DNA from 4 places in the Streptomyces sp. NPDC012835 genome. Region 2 is predicted to be linked to each of the others. Evidence: riboswitches for the same ligand, from Rfam matches in the RefSeq annotation. Region 2 holds a riboswitch; each other region holds the start of a gene.
What was found. A riboswitch is a leader RNA that binds a small molecule or an ion and turns the genes downstream of it on or off. The one in region 2 is predicted to bind cobalamin.
Positions count from the first base shown of each region.

Region 1: linked by a shared signal. The riboswitch ahead of metE (5-methyltetrahydropteroyltriglutamate--homocysteine S-methyltransferase) and the one ahead of ACFY6S_RS18950 ((2Fe-2S) ferredoxin domain-containing protein) in region 2 are both predicted to bind cobalamin.
Region 3: linked by a shared signal. The riboswitch ahead of ACFY6S_RS07740 (cobalamin biosynthesis protein) and the one ahead of ACFY6S_RS18950 ((2Fe-2S) ferredoxin domain-containing protein) in region 2 are both predicted to bind cobalamin.
Region 4: linked by a shared signal. The riboswitch ahead of ACFY6S_RS24075 (ribonucleoside-diphosphate reductase subunit alpha) and the one ahead of ACFY6S_RS18950 ((2Fe-2S) ferredoxin domain-containing protein) in region 2 are both predicted to bind cobalamin.

Region 1 covers NZ_JBIBBW010000001.1:426,053-428,241, reverse strand. The annotation lists gene metE (5-methyltetrahydropteroyltriglutamate--homocysteine S-methyltransferase) at 1-970, opposite strand, end outside; cobalamin riboswitch at 1,130-1,359, opposite strand; gene ACFY6S_RS01720 (DeoR/GlpR family DNA-binding transcription regulator) at 1,494-2,189, opposite strand, start outside.
Region 2 covers NZ_JBIBBW010000004.1:161,865-164,053, reverse strand. The annotation lists gene ACFY6S_RS18955 (glycoside hydrolase family 76 protein) at 1-419, opposite strand, end outside; cobalamin riboswitch at 741-866, shown strand; gene ACFY6S_RS18950 ((2Fe-2S) ferredoxin domain-containing protein) at 930-1,307, shown strand; gene ACFY6S_RS18945 ((2Fe-2S)-binding protein) at 1,346-2,056, shown strand.
Region 3 covers NZ_JBIBBW010000002.1:51,319-53,507, reverse strand. The annotation lists gene ACFY6S_RS07745 (cobyric acid synthase) at 1-409, opposite strand, end outside; gene ACFY6S_RS07740 (cobalamin biosynthesis protein) at 406-1,413, opposite strand; cobalamin riboswitch at 1,447-1,599, opposite strand; gene ACFY6S_RS07735 (hypothetical protein) at 1,661-1,915, opposite strand; gene ACFY6S_RS07730 (anion permease) at 1,929-2,189, opposite strand, start outside.
Region 4 covers NZ_JBIBBW010000006.1:128,291-130,479, forward strand. The annotation lists gene ACFY6S_RS24075 (ribonucleoside-diphosphate reductase subunit alpha) at 1-1,207, opposite strand, end outside; cobalamin riboswitch at 1,364-1,508, opposite strand; gene ACFY6S_RS24080 (YbdD/YjiX family protein) at 1,649-1,867, opposite strand; gene ACFY6S_RS24085 (carbon starvation CstA family protein) at 1,864-2,189, opposite strand, start outside.

The sequences.
Region 1 (2,189 bases), on a different contig from region 2:
CGAGGAGCGTGCCGAGGGTGGCGAGGGACTTCGCGTGGTCGTTGATCCAGATGTTGCGACCGTCCACGACGCCCGCGACCAGCCGTTTGCCGGGCACTCCGCCGACCGCCGCGAGGCCGTCGAGGTTGGCGGCGGCCGCGCCGGTGAAGTCGAGGGCCAGACCCTCGATTGGCGCCTCGGCCAGGACGGGCAGCGCCTCGCCGAGCCGGTCGAAGTAGGAGGCGACCAGCAGCTTCGGCCGGTCGGCCGCACCGCCGAGGTCGCGGTAGGCGCGGGCGACCGCGTTCAGCTCGGCCGGGGTGCGGTCCTGCACCAGCGCGGGTTCGTCGAGCTGCGCCCACGCGGCGCCGGCCGCTCGCAGATCGGCGAGCACCTCGGCGTACACCGGCAGCAGCCGGTCCAGCAGGGTCAGCGGCTCGAAGTCCGCCGGGACGCCCGGAGCGGGCTTGGCCAGCAGCAGGTAGGTGACGGGGCCGACGAGGACCGGGCGGGCGGAGTGTCCCAGGGAGAGGGCTTCCGTGACCTCGGCGACCTGCTTGGCGGAGTCGGCGGTGAAGACGGTGTCGGGGCTCAGCTCCGGCACCAGATAGTGGTAGTTCGTGTCGAACCACTTCGTCATTTCCAGCGGGGCGGTGTCCCGGGTTCCCCTGGCCATCGCGAAGTAGCCGTCCAGCGCGTCGGCCGCGACCGCCGCGCGGTGCCGCTCGGGGACGGCGCCGACCATGACGCTGGTGTCCAGAACGTGGTCGTAGTACGAGAAATCACCGGACGGCACTTCATGGATGCCGGCGTCGGCCAGCTGCCGCCAGTTGGAGCGCCGGATGTCCGCCGCGGTCTCCCGGAGGGCGGCGGCGGTGACTTCGCCCTTCCAGTAGCCCTCGACGGCCTTCTTCAGCTCACGCTTCTGACCCTGGCGGGGGTAGCCGTACACGGTGGCCTGTGCTGCCGCGGTCGCGGGCTCGGCTGTCACGGAACTCTCCTTCGCGAGACGTGTCCTGGTATCCCGGGGACGGGACCGAGGACGCGAAGGGACGACCGACCGGGCGGCCCACGACGCGTATCGTCGCGTGTGCCGCTCGATATGTACGCCGACCCGCCCACGAGGTCACCGGGATATCCGCACGCGATCGGTCGCGCGCGGGCAACGGGCAGGTCTTCGGACTCGTGGGCCCGTCCCGTGTCGCGTGTCGCGCACGGGGCACCTACTGGCCGTCGCTTCCCGGAACCGGTCGGATCCAGTGCTTGTATGACGGCGGTCGTTCCCACTCACCGCTGCGGGGCAGTCCCGGATTCCCACCGGGTTCCCTCTTGCGACACCCCGCCTGGCGGACAGGGCGAACCAGCTGCACGTCCACCTTAGAGGCAGAGACGGCGGGCGCGCACTCCTGCCCGAATCCCGGAACGTGACCCGGGCCCCTTATCGCCCCCTGTTCGGGCGTCCGGGGTTTGCCGGGTCGGGCCGGTGACCGGACAACGCCGGACACCGGCGCTCCTCAGACGCCCTCCGTGCGCGCCGCCTTCAGCTCGACGCCCCCGGCGAGCAACGCCTCACGGACGGCCGGGGTGAGCGCGTCGTCGGTGATCACGGTGTCGAACGCGGTCAGGGCGGCGACGCGGTACATGCCGAAGGTGTCGTACTTGGCGCTGCCCGCCAGCAGCACCGAGCGGGAGGCGCTGCTCATCGCCGCCTGTTTGACCTCCACCTTGGGCGCCGACGGCGTGGTCACCCCGCGTCGGACGTCCCAGGAACTGGTGGAGATGAAGGCCATGTCCAGGGCGAGTTGCTGGAGGGTCAGCGCCGCCAGCCGGCCCACGGTGGAGCGATTGGCGTGCTCGGTGCGCCCGCCGGTGTGGATCACCTCGATGTCGGGATTGCCGATCAGCGCGTTGGCGGTGGTGAAGTCGTTGGTGACGACGGTCATTCCCTTCCGCCGCATCAGATGGGGCACCAGGCCCTGACAGGTGGTGCCGGCGTCCAGGTACACCGTGGTGTGGTCCCGCAGCAGCTCGCCCGCCTCGCGGGTGATGGCCAGCTTGGCGGGCTGATCCATCATCGACTTGTCGACCCTGCTGGGTTCGTGGTGCAGCTGCCGGCCGGCGATCCGCACCCCGCCGGTCACCGAGACGGCGCGGCCCTGTGCCTCCAGCGCGGCGATGTCCCGGCGTACGGTCATGTGGGAGACGCCCAG
Region 2 (2,189 bases):
CCGTTGGTGTTCCAGTCGTCCACGTTGTACATGAGGGTGCGCCGGCCGCGCTGTCCGGCGGGTACGACGGTGGCGCCGAGGCGGCTGCCGGAGCTCCAGGTGCGCCCGCCGTCGAAGGACCGGTCGAGCCAGACCTCGTCGCCCGGGCTGCCGTTGTCCGTCGAGGCCCAGCCCATCGCGTCCCGGTCGTCGAAGTGGAGGGCGATCGAGCGGGAGAAGAGCGTGGTGGAGACGGGGATACGGTCCTGCGGCGAGAGCGCGGGGTCGCGCGCGTCGCAGTACGCGTTGCAGATGGCCGCGGTCGGGGCGGCGCCCACGGCCGCCGCCGGGGCCACGGCTTGGGGGGTCAGGGCGACGAGAAGCGCCACGGCGAACAGTGCCACCAGGTGACGCATCCGGACCGACAACGTTTTCCACATGGGCGGCTCCGGGATCGGCGGGGTGGCTGAGAGCGCACCCGGAACGTATGGCAATGACGTGCCCACGTCAATGCGTCGGGAATTCCCCCGTCCCTGGAGGCGGTCGCGGTACGCGGGCGTTCCCGCGAGGGCGGTGTCACCGGAAGCGCGCGGGACGCGGACTCCGGGGACCGCGCCGGATCTCCATCGGCTTCCTGGGTCCCGTCCCGTCGATGACCTGGCGATATCACGTTCCTCCGGGGCGCCGGGGAGGTGCCCCCTTGCTGACAGCAGGGAGAACGGGGTGGAAGGATGGCCGGAGCAACAAGGCGACGGCGGTCCGAGGAAGCCGGTGGAAATCCGGCGCGGTCCCGCCACTGTGATCGGCGAGCGAGCCCCGCACACGACCACTGCCCGCACAGGGTGGGAAGGCGCGGCGCGAGCCTCGACCCGAGAGCCAGGAGACTCACGCGGTCGCCTCCTCGACGGACCACCGGGGCGGATCTCCCCGGAAGAGAGGAACGATGCGGCATGTCCGCCGACACCGTCCCGCCCGGCCGCGAACCGGCGCCCTGCCGGGTTGTCGTGTGCCGTGACTGCTGCTGCGGCAGCCCGAAGATACCCGGCGTCGACCACGCCGCCCAGACCGCGCGGCTGCGCGCCCAGGTGCCCGTGCGGGTCTCCGCCTGCCTGGACGTCTGCGAACAGGCCAACGTCATCGTCGTCCAGCCCTCCGCCGAGGGCCGCGCCGCCGGTGCCCGGCCCGTCTGGCTGGGGCTGGTCAACGATCCGGACGCGACCGAGGACATCGCCGCCTGGGCACGTGCCGGCGGGCCGGGCGTCGCACCCCGGCCGGACATACTCGACCTCTACACCATCAGGCCACCGCGACGGCGTACGGCCCCCTGACCATACGGACGGAGAGCCGGACTGGAGAGGCAGGAACCGTGGACGAAGCCCGTGCCCCCGCCGCGGCCGTCACCGCCGCGCTGCGTGACGTGGCGGGCCTCGGCGGCTTCTTCGCCCTGCACGTCGGCGGACCGGACGACGGCTGGCATCCGGTGGCCCGGTCCTACGCGGCGGGTTTCGGCGATCTCGCGCAGGCCGTCGCCCGCCGCCACCACACCACGGAACCGCGCATCGACGTCTCCGTCGCCCAGCTCGGTCACGCCGCCCGCCTCTGGTCCCCGGCCCTGGCGTGCGTCGTCCTGCACGGGATCGTCCTCGACCTGGAGGGACTGCACCGAGCCGACGACGGACCGGCCCTGCGTGTGCCCCGTCCGGCCGGCCGGCACGTCGACCGGCTGGACGACGATCCCGCCCGCGCCCTGTACACGCAGGTCACACGTCACCTGCTGGCACTGGCCGACGGACTGCGCGTCAAGGTCGCCCCCCGTCTGCTGGACGGCAACTCCGCCTCGGCGCTGGCCGGGGCCGCGCACGCCCTGCTCGCGGCCCGTCCCGCCGTACGAGGGCCGCTCACCGACCTCACGGCCGCACTGCTGGGCACCGGACGCCTGGCCGGCACCGGAGTGATCACCGGCCCCGACCTCGCGTTCCGCCGCCGAAGCTGCTGCCTCTACTACCGCGCGCCGAACGGTTCGAAATGCGGAGACTGCGGACTTGCCGACCACACGGCCGAACCAGCCCTAGGATGAGGCGACTTCCGCGCCCGGAGAGACCGAAGGACCACGGACACGGAAGGGCGTCACCACGTACGGCACGACCATCGCACACGCACGTGACCGGGGGGTGAACCGGTGGGAATCCGGCACCGGCCCGCAACCACGA
Region 3 (2,189 bases), on a different contig from region 2:
AGATCACCGCGTCGTGGCCGGCCCGCAGCTCCTCCAGGCACTCCAGTACGGTGCCGAGCAGCGCCTCGCGCCGGCCCCCGTGGTAGTCGGTCGCGCTCAGTTCCCCGACGGGCCGACCCATCAGCACCACCTGGCTGCTGCGGTCGCCGCCCGGCTTGAGGAGGACGGGGTTCATCAGCGCGGTCGGCTCCACCCGCGCGGCCTGCGCCTGCATCGCCTGGGCGCGCCCGATCTCGGCGCCCTCACGCGTCACGAACGAGTTCAGGGACATGTTCTGCCCCTTGAACGGCGCCACCTTCAGCCCGCGTCGCGCCAGCCACCGGCAGATTCCCGCCGTGACGACGCTCTTGCCCGCGTCGGAGGTGGTCCCGGCTATCAGGAGACCACCGCCGCGCCCGCCCCGGCTCATCCGTTCCTCCTTCGCGCGGCCGACCGCCGCATGGCGCCGTACCCGATCCGGCCGGCCACACAGGCCGCCAGGGCCAGCGCGTTGACCCGGCGCGACAGGCGTACCGCGCGTTCGATGTCCCCGACCTCGACGGGCCGCCCGCCGCCGTTCAGCACCGGCCGGTGCTCGACCCGGCCGCCGTACGCGAGGGTGCCGCCCAGCCGTACCCCCAGCGCGCCCGCGAACGACGCCTCCACCGGGCCCGCGTTGGGGCTCGGGTGCCGCGCCGCGTCCTGCCGTACGGCCCGCAGCGCGCCGCGCGGATCGCCGCCCGCGACGATCGCGAGCGCGGTGGTCAGCCGGGCGCCCGGCCATCCGGCGGCGTCGTCGAGCCGCGCGGAGGCCCAGCCGAAGCGGCGGTACCGCGCGCTCCTGTGCCCCACCATCGCGTCCAGCGTGTTCACGGCCCGGAACCCGGCCAGCCCGGCGGGACCCGCGACGGCGCCCCACACCAGCGCGCCCACGACGGCGTCCGAGGTGTTCTCGGCGACGGACTCCACGACGGCCCGCGCGATCTGAGCCGCGTCCAGCGCCTGCGGGTCCCGCCCGCACAGGTGCGGCAGCCGCTCCCTGGCCCCCTCGACGTCCCCGGCGGCCAGCGCCGCGCCGATCGCCCGCGCCTCGCGGCCCAGCGAGGTCCCGCCGACCACGGACCAGGTGGCGGCGGCGGTGAGGGCGGTGGCGACGGCGGGACGGTGGCGTACGGCACGGGCCGCCAGCGCGGCGGCCCCGGCGGCGCCACCGGCGCACACCGCCGTGTGCAGCGCGCCCCAGCCGCGGTGGTCGCGCCACAGGACGCGCTCGACGGCCCCGGCCGCCCGGCCGAACGCCGCGACCGGATGGCCCCGGCGGGGGTCGGCGAGGACCAGGTCGGCCAGCAGGCCGGCGGTGGCACCGTAGGCGAAGACCCGCTCGGCGACGGCTGAGCCGCCGCCGCGCGCGGCGGCGGAAGCGCGGCCAGGCATGGCGAAATTGTCCTCACTCAGGGTCCGCGCCCCGGTTCGACGTGACGCGGCGGCAGGAGTTCCTGGCTTCCGGAGCGGCCACGCGGGTCGCTCGCGGTGACAGTGGCGGGACCGCGCCGGATTCGCACCGGCTTCCTCTTCTGCCGCCGTGTATGGCCCCGGCAGTCCACCACGCCGTCGAAAGACCCGTCAACTCCGCCTTGACCTGCGACGGGGCAGTGTGCCGAGCCCCACACGAGGTGGCGGGTCAGGCCACGATCAGATAGATCCCGTACGCCACGGCGGCCAGACAGAGTGCGAAGCAGACGCAGGCGCCCGCCGTGCGGACGGCCACGGCCGATCCGGTGGCGCCGGGCCCGGCGCCCCGCGCGCCGCTCTCGGCCGGCTGCCGCTCCGGCCTGGCGAGGGCCACGATGCCCAGGGTGAACAGGCCCACCAGGGCCACGGTGGTCACGAGACTGACGCCGAAGACGGAGCCGAGCGCCGCCCAGTCGATGTTCATGCGATGACTTCCTTCAGACCGTGGCGGTGCGCGCGGGCTCACCGGCGGGACCGGTGGGGGCGTGGATGGTGGCCGACAGATCCTGCGCGGACCCGGCGGGCGGCGGGGTGACGGCGACGACGGCGGTCGTCACGACATCCGTCACGTCGGGGGCCGCGGTGGCCGGGGACTCCGCGCCGTCGGTGACGTTCGTGTGGTCTATCGGCTGCCGCCGCGAGACGAGCCAGATCGCTCCCGATCCCGCGACGAGCAGGACGGCGACGGCCGCGATCCC
Region 4 (2,189 bases), on a different contig from region 2:
TGCGCATCATCCGGCCGTACAGCTCGCGCGCCGGAAGGGACCTGCGGGCCAGGCCGTCCGCCTCGGCCTTGCGGTACGCGGCGTCGAACTCGTCGCCCCACAGGTCCACCAGCTCCGGCACGTCGGCCGGCGAGAACAGCGACCAGTCGCCGTCGGACTCGACCCGGCGCATGAACTCGTCCGGGATCCAGTGGGCGAGGTTCAGGTTGTGCGTGCGCCGGGCCTCCTCGCCCGTGTTGTCGCGCAGCTCCAGGAACTCCTCCAGGTCCGCGTGCCAGGTCTCCAGGTAGACGCAGGCCGCGCCCTTGCGCCGGCCGCCCTGGTTGACGGCCGCGACCGAGGAGTCGAGCGTGCGCAGGAACGGGACGATGCCGTTGGAGTGGCCGTTCGTCCCCCGGATCAGCGAACCGCGCGAGCGGATACGGGAGTACGAGAGCCCGATGCCCCCCGCGTGCTTCGAGAGGCGCGCCACCTGGTGGTAGCGGTCGTAGATGGAGTCCAGCTCGTCCAGCGGGGAGTCCAGCAGATAGCAGGAGGACATCTGCGGGTGGCGGGTGCCGGAGTTGAAGAGGGTGGGGGAGGAGGGGAGGTATTCGAGCCGGCTCATCAGCGTGTAGAGCCGCCCGACCTCGTCCGCCGCCCGGTCGCTCTCGTCCTCCGCGAGCCCGGCGGCGACGCGCGCCATGAAGTGCTGGGGGGTCTCGATGACCTGGCGGGTGATCGGGTGCCGGAGCAGATAGCGGCTGTAGAGCGTCCGCAGCCCGAAGTAGCCGAAGCGGTCGTCGGCGGCGGGGTCGATCATCGCGTCGAGCCGGGCCGCGTGGAGCGCGACGAAGGCGGCCGTGCGGTCCGCGATCAGGCCCTCGCGGCTGCCGACGGCGACGGACGCGGAGAACGACAGGGCGCCCTGGCCGGCCGCCTCGTCCGCGATCGTACGGGTGAGCAGCCTGGCCGCGAGCCGGGAGTACGCCGGGTCCTCGGAGATCAGCCCGGCCGCCGCCTCGGTGGCCAGCTCCCGCAACTCGGCCTCGTCCGAGCGGGCGTTGCGGCCCCGCAGCGCGGCGGCGGCGACCCGGCCCGGGTCGGTGTCGGGCAGATCGGCGGTCAGGTCCGTCAGGGTCCGCAGCAACGCGGTGCCGGGTCCGTCGGCCGTCGGCTCGGCGGTTTCCGTAACGGCTGAGACCGGATCGGCTGGCGCGATGGTCACGGTGATGCTCTCCCTCGCTCGGCTCTGGGCCGGCGGAGGGGAACGGGGAGCGGCCGCGCGCAGGGGTCCGCGGCCCGGGTTCCGGGCGCTACCCACTCCGTGCGGCGTCCACCGGCCCAACCGCGAGGCCCGGACGTCTGAACGTCCGGATCGGGTCGAGCCGGACGTACCGTCGGCAGGTACCCGGACTTACGCGGGCGTGACAAATCACGCCAACGCACACCGTTGCGGGACAGTTCCGGATTCGCACCGGATTCCCCTGCGTCGACAGCGAGGTCGAGCATACATCTGGGGGGCGGCTGCGATATCACCCCCCAGATGTTGTGTCGTGGCTCGCTTCGGTGACCGCCCTCGGCACAAGGGAAGGGCCGCCGTGCCCCCGTGAGGGAGGCCCGGCGGCCCCTGGGCGCCCGGCAGCCACGCGGTGCGGGTCCGGCCCGCTCAGCAGCAGCGGAAGCCCTCGCGCGGGTCGGCCTCGCGGGCGTCCGTGCGGCTGCGTTCGAAGGCCCGGCGGCTCATGACGGGCCCTCCCGGGTCGTGGGCGGCGGCGTGGGCGACGTACCGGTCGTACGTCGACTCGCCGGTCAGCTCACGGACGTACCAGCGGACGCGGCCGGCGAGGTGCCGCGCCCTGGCGGCCACGGTCCCGGTCGCCGTCATGAGACGCCGCTTCCCGCTCCCGCGCCCGCCTTCGCCTCGGCGTCCGCCAGCTCGGCCTTCTCCTCCGGGGTGGGGATCATCCCCGCCGGGGCGACGATCCGGGACCTGACGTACGGCGTCTCCGACAGCTTCACGCTCTCCGGCGCGCGGATCGCCGTGAGGCAGACCCGTGCGGCGTCCGCGATGACCACGAGGATCAGCAGCGCGAAGAGGGCCGACAGGACCCCGTCCACCGTGGAGTTGGTCACGACCGTGTGCATGTCGTCCATGGTCTTGGCGGGCGGCAGCACCTCGCCCCGGTCGATGGCCGACCGGTACACGT